Regions from separate parts of the Caproicibacterium amylolyticum genome, predicted to be linked through region 3. Evidence: a T-box and tRNA genes for the amino acid it is inferred to sense, from the RefSeq annotation. Region 3 holds a T-box; the other regions hold tRNA genes.
What was found. A T-box is a leader RNA that pairs with one kind of tRNA and senses whether it is charged. The one in region 3 lies ahead of H6X83_RS10815 (valine--tRNA ligase), so its partner is inferred to be a tRNA-Val.
Positions count from the first base shown of each region.

Region 1 (4,804 bases), 880 kb from region 3:
GCTACACTTCCCGGAGAAGAATTCAATTCAGTATAGTTCATTGTCTGAATGGAATCGACCATCAACAAATCTGGTTTCTCTTCACGCACATGTTCAATCACACGCTGTACGTCTGTTTCCGTCAAAATATACAGGTTCTCTGAATCTACCTGCAAACGGTTTGCGCGCAGTTTGATCTGCCGACTGGACTCTTCTCCGGATACATATAAAATTTTTAGTGTGTTTCCCAAATAGGCACAAATCTGCAGTAAAATCGTAGACTTCCCAATGCCCGGCTCACCGCTGATTAATATAAGTGAACCTTTTACAATCCCGCCGCCTAAGACACGGTCCAGCTCGGAAACACCTGTTTTGTATCGAGGTTCCTCTGCCATGCTGATTTCACGAATCGGCAGCACTCTGGCCATACCAGCTGAAAGGCTGCTTGTGTTTCGTTTTGCCGCGCTGACAGGCTCATGCAGTTCCTCTGTCATGGTATTCCATGCGCCGCAGTCAGGACACTTGCCACACCATTTCGCGGACTCATAGCCGCAGGAGGAACACACATATACACTCTTCACTTTTCCCGCCATTATTTTCTCATTCCAATCAAAAAATGGGCTGCCAAAAGGCAGTCCTTAAATCTTTTTTCAGCAAGATTCAGCCTTTCTTTGTGCTGCTCTTACTGCTTATTATAGCCGAGGATGCAGAAGAATACAAGTCCTGACTGCTCCCGGAAGCCACTGTTTTAATGCCCTTTCCCTGCAAATACTGCAAAATACCCTTTGCAATCGCATCAGCCATTTTTTGCTGATACTGTTCGTCGTTCAACAGCTTCGCTTCTGAATTATTCGAAAGGAATCCGCATTCAACCAAAACTGCGGGATCCTGCGCATGTGCAAGCAGATAAATGGAGTTGGTAGCCGCTTTATTTTTTCTTGTATTTTCCGGCTGTACATCCGAAACGATTGTCTGTCGAATCTGCTCAGCCAAAGCTGCACTCTTGGAATTGTTCTTCGAATAAAACACCTGAGCGCCACTGTAAACGCCGTCTGTAAAATGGTTTTGATGGATACTGATAAAAGTACAGCCTGGATTACTCTGTATAATTGCAAAGCGTTTGTGGATATCAGAAGCTTTTCGTTCCCGCAGAGTAGAAAGCGAGCTATCTCCCAGCATTACATCATTATTTCTGGTCATAACAATTTTGCATCCAGCCTGCATAAGTTTCTTTTCCACTTTCTGCGTAATCGCCAAGTTGATTACTTTTTCCGGAACAGGTGAACATCCGACCGCACCGCCGTCTTCACCTCCATGCCCCGCGTCCAAAACAATCAGCGGCTTAACTGCGGATGTTACAGTTGCCGACTGTGCTGCGTGAAAACAGGACATATAAATTAGCACTAATAAACCCAAGCAGGCAGCTATCAGTGTCAAAATAGTCCAGATATTTGTACGAGCCACTTTCATGCCGCTCACCTCAGCAAATATATATGCCCAAGGAAAAAAGAAAAGTACCAGCCATCACCCAATTAAGCGGGCTAGCCGGTACCATTTGTACGTCTATACGGTTTTGTCTTTGCCCAAATCATCGCCCATTATTTGAAGTTCCTCTGCAATACAGCTGTACGCCTGCAGAAGTTGCGTGAATGAGCAGCGGCAGTTTGCGGGGCTGGTAGATGGCAGGCAGACCGCATGAATCCCTACAACCGGAAATACCATTTTTTCATATAATGAAAATGCTTTTTGCCCGGTTGTGAAAATTTTCGTAATGCTTGTCCGCTTCAATAGCCCTAAAATGTCATTTACCTCTGGTTCCTGAATACTGGCGTCCTCTGCACCGTTAATGCTGCAGGAATGCAGAACATCCCATAAAGCGATGTCGTTTTGGAGCAGCAGGTGAATTTTTTCTTCTTTTGAATTTGGAACCGACTGCTGCAAAACGGCGGCTAAAACGCGCCAGAAACGATTCTGTGGATGGCCATAATAGAAACCAGTCTCACGTGATTTGGGAGAAGGCATGGTCCCTAAAATCAAAATACGGGAATCAGCAGAAAAAACCGGCTGCAATGGATGAACAATTTTTTCCGAAGGCAAATTTCGTTCCTCCTGTATATAAATAAAAAAGCAGAGGACAAAGTCCTCTGCTTTGTTGTGACATGGAGGCGTCACCCAGATTTGAACTGGGGCATCAGGGTTTTGCAGACCCATGCCTTACCGCTTGGCTATGACGCCAAAATTGGAGCGAACGACGAGGCTCGAACTCGCTACCTCCACCTTGGCAAGGTGGCGCTCTACCAGATGAGCTACGTTCGCAAAATGGTGCCTCCGGGCGGAATCGAACCACCGACACGGGGATTTTCAGTCCCCTGCTCTACCGACTGAGCTACAGAGGCAAAGTGGCGACTCGGAACGGGATCGAACCGTCGACCTCTAGCGTGACAGGCTAGCGTTCTAACCAGCTGAACTACCGAGCCACTGATGGTGGGAACAATAGGACTCGAACCTATGACCCCCTGCTTGTAAGGCAGGTGCTCTAACCAGCTGAGCTATGCTCCCAAACTTTGCTGTGCTGTTGTTTATCAGCGACGTATATTATAATACAGCATCAGCAAAAGAATGTCAATAGGTTTTTTAAAAAAATTATAAGTTTTTTTGACTTTTTTCTACTTCATCTGCAAGTGTATTCAATTCTGCCGATGTAAAGCGATATTTCCGGCCACAATAGTTGCACCGCGCCTCAGCAAAGCCGCTCTTATCATCCGCCAGCGTGCGAATCTCTGCAGGCTTTAGAGACGAGAAAGCACGCTCCACACGCTCCTTAGAGCAGTCGCATGCATAGGATACCGGATATTCGTCCAACTTCTCGAATGGCATTCCTATTAGAATTTTGCTGCACATATCTTCAATGGAAAGTCCCTGAGAAAGCATTTCCGTAACAGCCGGAATTTGTGACGCATTTTTTTCGAGCAGATTCAATTCTTCCTGGGTTACTCCTGGCAGAGCCTGCACAAACAAGCCACCCGCTAAAAGCTGCTCTGTATTCTCTTTGTTTTCTAAAACACCCAGCGCACAAACGGTAGGAATCTGTTCACTGACCGCATAATAAGTTGCCAAATCCTCTGCAATTTCTCCGGACAGCAGTTTAACCTGCCCTGTGTAAGGAGCGTGTTCCTTATCCTCACGCATAACGGTTACCATACCGTCATGTCCGACCAGACCGCCAACGTCCAATTTACCGTCCGCACGAATCGGCAAATCCGCCTCCGGATGGTCAACATAGCCCCGGCAGTTTCCGTTGTCGTCAGCAATCGCTACAACATTTCCCAGTGGGCCGCCACCATTGATCTTAATCTGCAGAGTTGCGCCCTTGTCCTTTAGCATAGCTCCCATCATGGAAGTACCTGTAAGGAGTCTTCCCAGTGCCGCTGTTGCGGTCGGACTGGTTGCATGAATCTGCTGCGCCGTAGCAACCATGTAGGTTGAATCGACCGCACAGGCCATCAGGTGACCACTTTTGGTAATGCAACGAATCATTCTGTCCATAGTATTTAAAATTCCTTTTCAAATTAGATTGCAGCATAATGAGTTACTGCTTGGGTTTACGTGCAACGTACACAATTCTTTCGGTTTGTTCTTCCGGCGATTCAAACGTCATTTCTGTAAATGCATTCAGCCTTTCCAGGCCTGCTTTTTCAAGGAGTTCCACTATGTGGGCTTCTTCATAGGCACGTTCAAAAAACTGTTCACTTTTTCGTGTGTAAGCCTCACCTTTGCGCTCAAAAAAATCCAACGTGATACCAACCCGACAGCCAACGTTTTCGTAGCGGTTCTGCCAAACGCAGTACACATTTTCTGTATCATAAATATAAATATGGTTTCCAAGTACCCGCCGATGTTTATACGGCGTATTCATATCAAAAATAAACAGCCCTCCCGGGGCAAGGAAAAGCGATATCCGCTGAAAAGTTTGCAGCACATCTTTTTCTGTTGGTAAATGATTGAGGCTGTCCAGCGTACAAAGTACTGTATCTACTGTACCATATAAGTCAATAGACTGCATCTGCTGACAGAGAAATAAAATATTCTCCCCCGCAGCTCTTGTTTTTTCCTGTGCCTGCATCAGCATATCTGCACTGCTGTCTATTCCGTAGATATCAAAGCCACGTTGTTTCAGCTCCAGTGTCAGGCTACCGGTGCCACAGGCTAAATCAAGTGTAATGCCGGGTTCATGCCCATAATGCTTTAAAAGAGCGCACAGGTAATCTGCGCGCTCTTTATAACCAACGTTTCGCGTCAGCGCATCATAGTACTGTGCGAAAGTGGAATAGCTCATGAATTTTTTTTCTCCTCTGTAGCAACCGGAGAATCCGGATCCATCCTGTCAAATACAAGTTTGTAGCCATCACAACCATAGTTCAAGGAACGGTTCACGCGGCTAATCGTTGCAGTTGACGCATGGGTTACATGGACAATATGCTGATAATTCTGCTTTGTGCTCAGCATATGTGCAACCAACAGCCGTTGTGACATCGCCTTAATCTCCGGTACAGTACACAAATCCTCGAAGAAAGCATAACAGTCTTCTGGTGTTTTCAAAGAGAGGACCGCTTTAAATAGGAAGTCCACGCTTTCATCTTTGATTTTTGAATTCAACATCAATCACTCCTAAGAAATGCTTAAAACATTATCTTTTAAGATTTTACTCTAAAAAAGCAAAAAAGTAAAGGGCATGTGACTGCCCTTTTCTTTTCTACGCTAAATTTAACAAAATGGTCAAATATCATTACGGATAAGGTCCTCATATGATTCCCTGCGAACTGCC
Region 1 is NZ_CP060696.1:1,381,250-1,386,053, reverse strand. Features, by position in the region: gene radA (DNA repair protein RadA) at 1-572, opposite strand, end outside; gene H6X83_RS06670 (N-acetylmuramoyl-L-alanine amidase) at 640-1,371, opposite strand; gene H6X83_RS06665 (DNA-deoxyinosine glycosylase) at 1,543-2,076, opposite strand; tRNA gene H6X83_RS06660 (tRNA-Cys) at 2,140-2,214, opposite strand; tRNA gene H6X83_RS06655 (tRNA-Gly) at 2,220-2,295, opposite strand; tRNA gene H6X83_RS06650 (tRNA-Phe) at 2,300-2,375, opposite strand; tRNA gene H6X83_RS06645 (tRNA-Asp) at 2,380-2,456, opposite strand; tRNA gene H6X83_RS06640 (tRNA-Val) at 2,462-2,538, opposite strand; gene hslO (Hsp33 family molecular chaperone HslO) at 2,623-3,525, opposite strand; gene H6X83_RS06630 (class I SAM-dependent DNA methyltransferase) at 3,569-4,315, opposite strand; gene H6X83_RS06625 (YerC/YecD family TrpR-related protein) at 4,312-4,635, opposite strand; gene lysA (diaminopimelate decarboxylase) at 4,756-4,804, opposite strand, start outside.
Region 1: it encodes a tRNA-Val, which carries the amino acid that the T-box ahead of H6X83_RS10815 (valine--tRNA ligase) is inferred to sense. The anticodon was not compared.

Region 2 (4,804 bases), 720 kb from region 3:
TGGTTCGCAGCAGCAAAATGGCTTTTTGATGTCGGGAAGCCGCGCGGGTGACCTTAGCTTTGCGGCTTTCGTTGAAAGATAAAGTCAAATTACATGGTTTATTCATTATTTGGTCATGATTTTTTAACAAAATGCAGAAATTTTTTGGCAACAACAAAATCAGACCAAAAGCGGCATTCCTTGTATTGAAATCGATTTTGAGGGGTGCTATAATGTAAAAATATTATACCCTGCTGTTTGAAACCGCTTTAGCTGTTTAAAACAGCTTCCTTTTTACACGGCGAAAAAGCAAAACGAGTAGAATCAATCTTAAAGAAAAGACGGAGGATGCTGCAAAATGGCTTTTTACTACGATGAACCTTGTCATACCTTTAATGAGTATCTGTTGGTGCCCGGATACTCTTCGGCAGAATGCATACCGGATAACGTAAGCCTGAAAACCCCGATTACCAAGTTCAAAAAAGGGGAAGAGCCTGCCATTACCCTGAATATCCCAATGACTTCGGCGGTTATGCAGTCTGTTTCCAATGATACACTGGCGGTTGCTCTCGCGAAGGAAGGCGGCGTTTCCTTCATTTACGGTTCACAGACCATTGAGCAGGAAGCAGCCATGATTGCCAAGGTAAAAGCCTACAAAGCGGGCTTTGTAACCAGTGACTCCAACATTAAGCCAGACCAGACACTTGCAGACATCCTGAAGCTTAAAGAAGAAACCGGCCATTCCACTGTGGCTGTAACAGATGACGGCACCGGCATCGGCAAGCTGCTGGGCGTTGTTACCAGCCGTGATTACCGTGTAAGCCGTATGGCGGTGGAAACCCCGGTTTATTCCTTTATGACTCCTATTGAAAAGGTCATCTCCGCACCCAAAGGCGCAACCCTTTCCGAGTGCAACGATATTATTTGGGCGAACAAGCTGAACTCTCTGCCGGTCGTGGACAATGACGGCAAACTTTGCTACTTTGTTTTCCGCAAGGATTATTCCGAGCATAAAGAGAATACAAGCGAACTGCTGGACGCGCAGAAGCGCTATATGGTCGGTGCCGGTGTCAATACCCGCGACTACGCAGAGCGTATTCCGGCGCTGCTGGAGGCTGGTGCGGACATTTTCTGCATTGATTCTTCCGAAGGTTACACAGAGTGGCAGAGACGCACCATTGCATGGGTACGCGGCAAGTACGGCGACAAGGTGAAAATCGGCGCAGGCAACGTGATCGACGGTGACGGCTTCCGCTTTTTGGCCGAGGCCGGTGCGGACTTTGTAAAAATCGGAATTGGCGGCGGTTCCATCTGCATTACCCGAGAAACAAAAGGTATTGGCCGCGGTCAGGCCACAGCGGTTATTGAAGTTGCCAAAGCACGCGATGAATACTACAAAGAGACCGGCATTTATGTGCCGATTTGCTCTGACGGCGGTATTGTGTACGACCACCACCTGACCCTTGCACTGGCAATGGGCGCAGATTTTGTCATGCTCGGCCGCTACTTCTCCCGTTTTGACGAATCCCCGACGAATAAAGTCACCATTAATGGCCAGTATATGAAAGAGTATTGGGGAGAGGGCAGCAACCGTGCCCGCAACTGGCAGCGCTATGACATGGGCGGCGCAAAGAAACTTTCCTTTGAAGAGGGCGTGGACTCTTATGTGCCGTATGCGGGTGCTTTGAAGGACAACGTCAGCACAACCCTGAGTAAAGTTCGCTCTACAATGTGCAACTGCGGTGCGCTGACGATTCCGGAACTGCAGAAAAAAGCCAAGCTGACGCTGGTTTCCAGCACCAGCATCGTTGAGGGCGGCGCACATGATGTTGTCTTGAAGGACAGCAGCAACCAGGTAAAATAAGCTTCGCAGAGGAAAGCTTCAGGCTTTTTCAAAAAGATTTGAAAAAAGGCTTGACAAAGCAGGACAAGTTCCGTTATAATAATAAGCGCTTCGCAGTGTGCGAAGCGCAGATGGCGGCATAGCTCAGCTGGCTAGAGCATTCGGTTCATACCCGAAGTGTCATAGGTTCAAATCCTATTGCCGCTACCATCTGGCCCAGTCGTCAAGCGGTTAAGACACCGCCCTTTCACGGCGGGTTCATGGGTTCGAATCCCGTCTGGGTCACCACTTTTTTGTCATCCTTGTCTGGAGCTGTGGACGCGTAGCTCAGCTGGTTAGAGCGCTCGCCTCACACGCGAGAGGTCATGGGTTCGAGTCCCCTCGTGTCCACCAAAAACTGAAGCGGCGCTTTTTGGGACCGCAAAAGCAGAAAAACCGCTCTTTGCAGCGGTTTTTCTTCTATTCAGAAAAATTTGCCGGGAGGTTACTCATGAAGAAAGCATTGATTATTGCCGCTGCCGCCGCACTGGCGGTGGCCTGCACAGGCTGCGGTGTGGGGGATGTAGCAGTTTCCGGAACGGAACCTGCGGTTTCCTCAGCAGCTTCTGCGGTTTCTTCACAGGCAAGCAGCAGCGAAGCTGCACCTGCCAGCAGCGTGGACCCCACCAAGTATGACGACAGCCTGAAAGGGCTGGCTACCTACCTCGGTGCGTGCGGATACATTGAGGGGAACGGCGATGCCATGCGCAGTGAGCTGATTGGCGCTAAGAGCGGTTATCGCTACTCCGGTTCCGTGGATAAGAAGCAGACAGTTACTGCAGAGTTTTATGAGTACGACCCTGCCAACCTGAATGACACCGCAAAAAAGGTGCTGGATGAAGTGAAGCAGAAGGGTAGCTTTACTTTGTTTGAAAAAAACATTCCTGCTGTTGTGAGTGACAGCGGAAAGTACCTGATGATTTACAAGGACTCCGCTTCCGGCGAAGCAAACGAAACCCGCAAAAAGGCAGTCCTTGAAAAGTTCAAGACTTACAAAGCGTAAATCTTAAAATCACCTGCTGCGAAAAATGCAGCAGGTGATTTTTCTTTGTAGAAAAATAAAGCGGCTCCATCAGCAAAAACTGTACCTGCGAAAGAGAAAAAACGTATTTCAAAGAGTCTTTTCGTGTTATTTGTAGGTGGCGCAGCGGTCGAGCCGCCAAAGCCGACAATTTCCTTGACGCAGAAAGAAAAGCAGACCTATAATAAGGCTGAAAACTGCAAAAGGAGATAATTACATGGAAAAAGACCAAAATCTGAATAAGCAAAGCTTTGGAGCATACTTTGTGCAAAAACACAGACAGGCGGGGCTGACACAGGAAGAATTAGCGAAGCGGCTGTTTGTAACCAATACAACGGTTTCCAAATGGGAACGGGGGCTTTCTTACCCGGACATTGCGCTGGTAACCGATATCTGTCGGGAACTTTCCATTTCTGAGCATGAATTTTTTACAGCCTGTGACGATGTGGCGGCCGGCAGGGAAAAGAAAGATGCTAAGGTATACCGCGTTCTTCACCGCAGAGTGCAGCAAATATTTACCTTCTGTTATGTCGTTACATTAATCATTTGTTTTCTCTGTAATCTTGCAGTCTATCATACGCTGAGTTGGTTTTGGATTGTGCTGACAGCGTTGCTGTTAGCTTTCAGTTTTACGAACGTACCGCTGATGGCAGAAAAAGAAACAGGTGTGGTGACACTGGGCTGCGCAACGGGCAGTCTGTTTTTGCTGCTGCTGGCTTGCTGGGGTTACACACGAGGTGCTTGGCTGGGTTTTGGCATTGCTGTTTCAGCGGTCTGCCTGGCATTGCCCTGGGGGCTGTATCTGCTGGGACGCTTTTGCCCTAGGCACCGTGGATTTCCTGCGATTGTGCTGGCAGCTATTACCGGATGGAATGTATTGCTTGTGATACTTTGCGTTGCGGTAACAAGTGGAGGAAATTTATTCCGAGCACTTTTAATTACCGGTATTAGCTATCTGCCGGTCTGGGGTATTTTTGCGATTGCTGTTTATGTCCCACTGCACCGCTGCTTAAAGGGCGGATTGATTTGCTTCCTTAGTGATTTTTCCATTCCGTTTATGGAATTGAGTCTAAATGCACTGATGATTAACCAGGATACTAACGGTCTGCGAATACTGGCGGATTATTTTCAGTGGGGAAGACTTTTTCAACAGGAATACTTAAATGTCAACTTGTTGGTCTTTGCACTTGGATTTATAGCGAGTGCGTTGGTAACGATTGTTGGTGTCATACTGCAACTGCGCGGAAAAAAACGGGAAAAACAGGGTATGATCGTTTAATAAAAAAGGACTCTGCTTCCGGTGAAGCAATAGAATCCCGCAAAAAGAAGTCACAACGAAGTTCAAAGCGTATAAGGCTTGAAATTTTAGCGACAGGCTTCCCTAACAAGGGGAGCTTTTTTGTACTCTCTTGCCCGTTGACAGATTCTTGATTTCATTTTATACTAAAAAGTAAATAAACGGAAAAGCAGGATTGGGGGAGTAGAAGTGCGAAAACGGTTTAAAAAGATTTTTGCTGGGGTTGCCGCAGCGATGCTGGTAGGTGTGGCTGTTGTTGCTGTTCCGTGGTATGGGAAAAGTAATGGCGCACGTATGAACTTTCAGGACACCGTGAAGTTCAGCAAAGCAGATCTTACAGCTGCGGGAGAATGCGTAAAACAATACTTTTTCAAATTTCGTGATTGTAAGCTGACAGATATTTGGTACGATGCCACAATGGACACTTATCCCGTGAATTATGTTGAAACGAACAACAATGGGTTTATTCCCAAGGGCACTAAGGGGAAAGATGTACTAATGCTGCTTTCAAACTATAAAACTGGTTCAATGGCACCGGAGGGTTTCAATAAAAATAATACCTATAAGAATTATGAATGGTGGCTGGTACGCAACAGCGCTGGAGAATGGCGTGTCGTCAGCTGTG
Region 2 is NZ_CP060696.1:2,978,635-2,983,438, reverse strand. Features, by position in the region: gene H6X83_RS14445 (acyl-[acyl-carrier-protein] thioesterase) at 1-82, shown strand, start outside; gene H6X83_RS14440 (IMP dehydrogenase) at 338-1,843, shown strand; tRNA gene H6X83_RS14435 (tRNA-Met) at 1,956-2,032, shown strand; tRNA gene H6X83_RS14430 (tRNA-Glu) at 2,036-2,110, shown strand; tRNA gene H6X83_RS14425 (tRNA-Val) at 2,139-2,215, shown strand; gene H6X83_RS14420 (immunoglobulin domain-containing protein) at 2,313-2,864, shown strand; gene H6X83_RS14415 (helix-turn-helix domain-containing protein) at 3,100-4,161, shown strand; gene H6X83_RS14410 (hypothetical protein) at 4,369-4,804, shown strand, end outside.
Region 2: it encodes a tRNA-Val, which carries the amino acid that the T-box ahead of H6X83_RS10815 (valine--tRNA ligase) is inferred to sense. The anticodon was not compared.

Region 3 (4,804 bases):
TTAGAGCAATGCTCAAAAAGTTGCTTTAGGAGGTGTGTACATGCCGGATGAAACATTAAAATCAAAAGAGCTGAAAACCACTCGCCGCCGCGAAGCTATTCTTGAGGTACTGCGCGAAACACAGAAACCAATGACTGCAGAGGAAGTGTACATGGCAGTGCTGCCTCAAACGCACATGAGCGTTTCCACTGCCTACCGGACTCTGGCAACACTGACCGAAAAGGAAATCCTGACCAAAGAACTTGGTCAGGACGGCAAAGCCTACTTCCGGCTGAACGACCACCGGCACTGTCACTTCCTGCGCTGTACCGGCTGCGGAGAAATCATTCCGCTGGACGGCTGTCCGATTGAAAATCTGGAAAAAGAATGGGCAGAAAAAACCGGCTATGAAATTACCGGGCACAGTCTGGAACTTTCCGGCATCTGCCCAAAGTGCGCCGCAAAAAAGGATGATAAACCAAATGGCAAATGAATGGGCACGCACAGAGCTGCTGCTGGGGCAGGAAGCCCTGGAAAAACTCTCACACTGCTCAGTGCTGCTGTTTGGTGTCGGCGGTGTGGGCGGCTTTGCGGCAGAAGCGCTGTGCCGCTGCGGCATCGGTTCCTTTACGCTGGTGGACAACGACACCGTCACCCTGACAAATCTGAACCGTCAGATTATTGCCCTGCACAGCACCATCGGAAAGTACAAAACCGATGTGATGCAGCAGCGGATGCTGGACATCAACCCCGCTGTGCAGGTACAGAGCTGCCGTTGTTTTTACACGGCGGAAAATGCGGAACGGTTCGACTTTTCAAATTATGATTATGTAATTGACGCCATTGACACCGTCAGCAGCAAGCTGCTGATTGTACAGCGGACGTATGCGGCGGGCGTTCCGGTCATCAGCGCCATGGGTGCCGGAAACAAGCTGGACCCAACCCGATTTTGCATAACGGACATTTACAAAACACAGATGGACCCGCTGGCGCGTGTCATGCGCCGTGAACTGCGCAAACGCGGCATTCCGAAGCTGAAAGTAGTTTACAGTGAGGAACCGGCGCATACGCCGCTCCCCTCCTCTGAGCTGCCCGCGCCGGGCAGACGCACAACGCCGGGCAGTTTAAGTTTTGTACCCAGCGCGGCGGGCTTGGTGCTGGCAGGAGAAGTTGTGCGGGAGCTTACCGGCATTACCACAGGAGGAAACGCATGCTAAAAGCAGTTATTTTTGATATGGACGGCACGATTTTTGACACCGAACGGGTCTATCACGACGCGTGGACGGCAGTTGGCGTACCCGAAGAGCTTTATTGGCAGATGATAGGCCGCGGGCATGCGGAAATTAAGAAAATGTTCCGCCAGCAGCTCAAGGTTTCTCCCGACATTTTGTATGAACGCTGTGCTGTAGAAATCGATCGGCGGCTTGCCGCGGGCATTCCCAAAAAGCTGGGGCTGGATGATTTGCTGTATTTTTTGCAGGAGCATTCGTATAAAATAGCGCTTGCCACCTCATCCTTTACAAAAGACGCAAAAACGAAACTGCAGCGTGCCGAAGTGGAAGATTTTTTTGTAGCCGTTATCGGCGGCGAGCAGGTGGTGCACGGCAAACCCGCACCGGATATTTACCAAAAAGCGGCAGACGCTGTAGGCTGCACACCGGAGGAATGCATCGTACTTGAGGACAGTTTCAACGGCATCCGCGGCGGGCATGCGGCCGGGATGTACACAGTTATGATTCCGGATTTACTGCAGCCGGATGCGGAAATTCGGACGCTGGCAGATGCGGTCCTTCCCTCCCTTGTTGAGGTGCCGCCGCTGCTGCTTCGTCTTGCGAATGCTTGACAATGCGGCAAAGCGCGCTTATAATGCAACTATATCGACAACAGCAGTGATGGGGAAAAAGGCACCGCCGTATCAGCTTCAGAGAGCAGGCAGGAAGGTGAAAGCCTGTGCGTGCGGCGGTGCGTATCAGTCACCCCGGAGCTGGCAGCCCGAACTTTTACAGTAGGACTGCCCGCCTGCCGGCGTTAGCGGCAAAAGAGGGCTTTTAAAGCCAAACACGGGTGGTACCGCGGAATTATTCTGTAAATTTCGCCCCGGGCAGGATTTCATTTCCTGTCCGGGGCTTTTTTAATACCAAGGAGGAAACAAAATGAGCAGGGAACTTGCTAAAATCTACAATCCCGGCGAAGTGGAAGACCGCATCTATGCGTTCTGGTTAAAGGGCGGCTATTTTCACGCGGAGCCGGACAGTAAAAAGAAACCGTACACCATTGTGATTCCGCCGCCGAACATCACCGGCCAGCTGCATCTGGGCCATGCCATGGATGAAACGCTGCAGGATATTCTGATTCGCTGGCGCCGGATGCAGGGCTACAGTGCTCTGTGGGTGCCCGGCACCGACCACGCTTCCATTGCAACCGAAGCAAAAATTGTGGAAGCTATGCACAAAGAGGGCCTGACCAAAGAACAGATTGGCCGCGAAGAATTTTTAAAGCGCGCTTGGGCTTGGAAAGACAAATTCGGCGGCCGCATTGAACAGCAGCTGCGCAAGCTGGGCGTTTCCTGTGACTGGGACCGCGAACGTTTTACACTGGACGAAGGCTGCAGCAAAGCAGTACGGGAAGTTTTCTGCCGTATGTATGAAAAGGGCCTTATTTACCGGGGCGAGCGCATTGTGAACTGGTGCCCGCACTGCAAGACCACCATTTCCGACGCGGAAGTAGAATTCGAAGAAAAAGACGGTTCTTTCTGGCATCTGCGCTATCCGTTTAAGGACGGCAGCGGTTACTTGGAACTTGCCACAACCCGTCCGGAAACTATGCTGGGTGATACTGCTGTGGCAGTGCATCCGGAAGACGAGCGCTACAAGGGCATGGTCGGCAAAACGCTGATTCTGCCGCTGGTGGGCCGTGAGATTCCGGTTGTTGCGGATGAATACGTGGAACGTGACTTTGGTACCGGCGTGGTAAAAATCACCCCGGCACATGACCCGAATGACTTTGAGGTCGGCCGCCGCCACCATCTGGACGTTATCAACGTAATGAACGACGATGGTTCCATCAATGAAAACGGCGGCAAGTATGCCGGCATGTCCGGTCTGGATGCCCGCAAACAGATTGTTAAGGAACTGGATGAACAGGGCTTTTTGGTCAGCATTGAGCCGATTAAGCACAATGTGGGCACCTGTTACCGCTGCGGAAGCACCATTGAACCGCGTGTTTCCAAACAGTGGTTTGTAAAAATGGAACCGCTTGCAAAGCCGGCAATTAAGGCCGTGCGTGATAAGGATGTACAGTTTATTCCAGACCGCATGGAAAAGATTTACTTCAACTGGATGGAGAACATCAAAGACTGGTGCATTTCCCGTCAGTTGTGGTGGGGACACCGCATTCCGGCATGGTACTGCCCGGACTGCGGTGAAATGACCGTTTCCCGCACCGACCTTGACACCTGCCCCAAGTGTGGCGGGCACCATCTGCAGCAGGACCCGGATACACTGGACACCTGGTTCAGCTCCGCTTTGTGGCCGTTCAGTGTGCTGGGCTGGCCGGACAAGACCAAAGAGCTGGAATATTACTACCCCACCAATACGCTGGTAACGGCCTATGACATTATTTTCTTCTGGGTTGCCCGCATGATTTTCTCCGGCATTGAACAGATGGGAGAAGTTCCATTCGACACCGTGTTCTTCCACGGACTTGTGCGTGACAATCAGGGACGCAAAATGAGCAAATCCCTGGGCAACGGCATTGACCCGCTGGAGGTCATCGACAACTACGGCGCTGATGCGCTGCGCTTCACGCTGATTACGGGCATCAGCCCCGGCAACGACTCCCGCTATTCCGACGAGCGTGTGCAGGCAAGCCGCAACTTTGCAAACAAGATTTGGAACGCTTCCCGCTTTATCCTCATGAATATTGAGGACAAAGACGTGCCGGATGCCCTTCCCAAAATGCTCTCCATGGAGGACAAGTGGATTCTGGACGCATTCAACAAGCTGGCGTGTGAGATTAACGACAACCTTGAAAAGTTTGAATTCGGCATTGCCGCACAAAAGCTGCATGACTTTTTGTGGGACCAGTTCTGTGATTGGTATATTGAAATTGCAAAAATTCGTCTGAACGGCAGCGACGAAGCTGCCGCACAGCAGGTGCGTCAGGTGCTGGTGTGGGTCATGAGCCGCACGCTTGCGCTGCTGCATCCGTTTATGCCGTATATCACAGAAGAAATCTGGCAGACACTGCCCCACACTGGTGAAGCGCTCGTCACCGCACCGTATCCGCTGTATGACGAGAAACTGGACTTTACGGAAGATGCCGCTAAGATGGAAACCATCATGGCAGCTGTGCGCGGCGTGCGCAACCGCCGTTCTGAAATGAACGTGGAGCCTTCCCGCAAGACCACCCTGCACATTGCTTCCGCAAAAGCGGAAACATTCCTTGCCGGAGAAGAAATTTTCAAGCGTCTTGCCTTTGCAACCGGCATTGAAGTGGCACCGTCCTTTGCGCTTGACGGTGCGGTGACCATTGTCACACCGGACGCAAAGATTTATATCCAAATGGATGAACTGGTGGACAAGGAAGCCGAAAAGAAACGTCTGACCAAAGAACTGGAAACTGCGCAGAAGGGTTACCAGAACGCACAGGCAAAGCTTGCCAACGAAAAATTCATGAGCAAGGCACCCGAAAAGGTTGTGGAGGGTGTCCGTGCAAATGCACAGAAGCTTAAAGAGCACATTGAACTGATTCAGTCCAGCTTGGACGCGCTGAAATGACGTACGAAGAAGCGTTACAGCAAATTCACGCCCTGCACCGCTTTAAA
Region 3 is NZ_CP060696.1:2,263,010-2,267,813, forward strand. Features, by position in the region: gene H6X83_RS10800 (Fur family transcriptional regulator) at 41-472, shown strand; gene H6X83_RS10805 (tRNA threonylcarbamoyladenosine dehydratase) at 462-1,196, shown strand; gene H6X83_RS10810 (HAD family hydrolase) at 1,190-1,822, shown strand; T-box leader at 1,860-2,082, shown strand; gene H6X83_RS10815 (valine--tRNA ligase) at 2,133-4,757, shown strand; gene H6X83_RS10820 (bifunctional folylpolyglutamate synthase/dihydrofolate synthase) at 4,754-4,804, shown strand, end outside.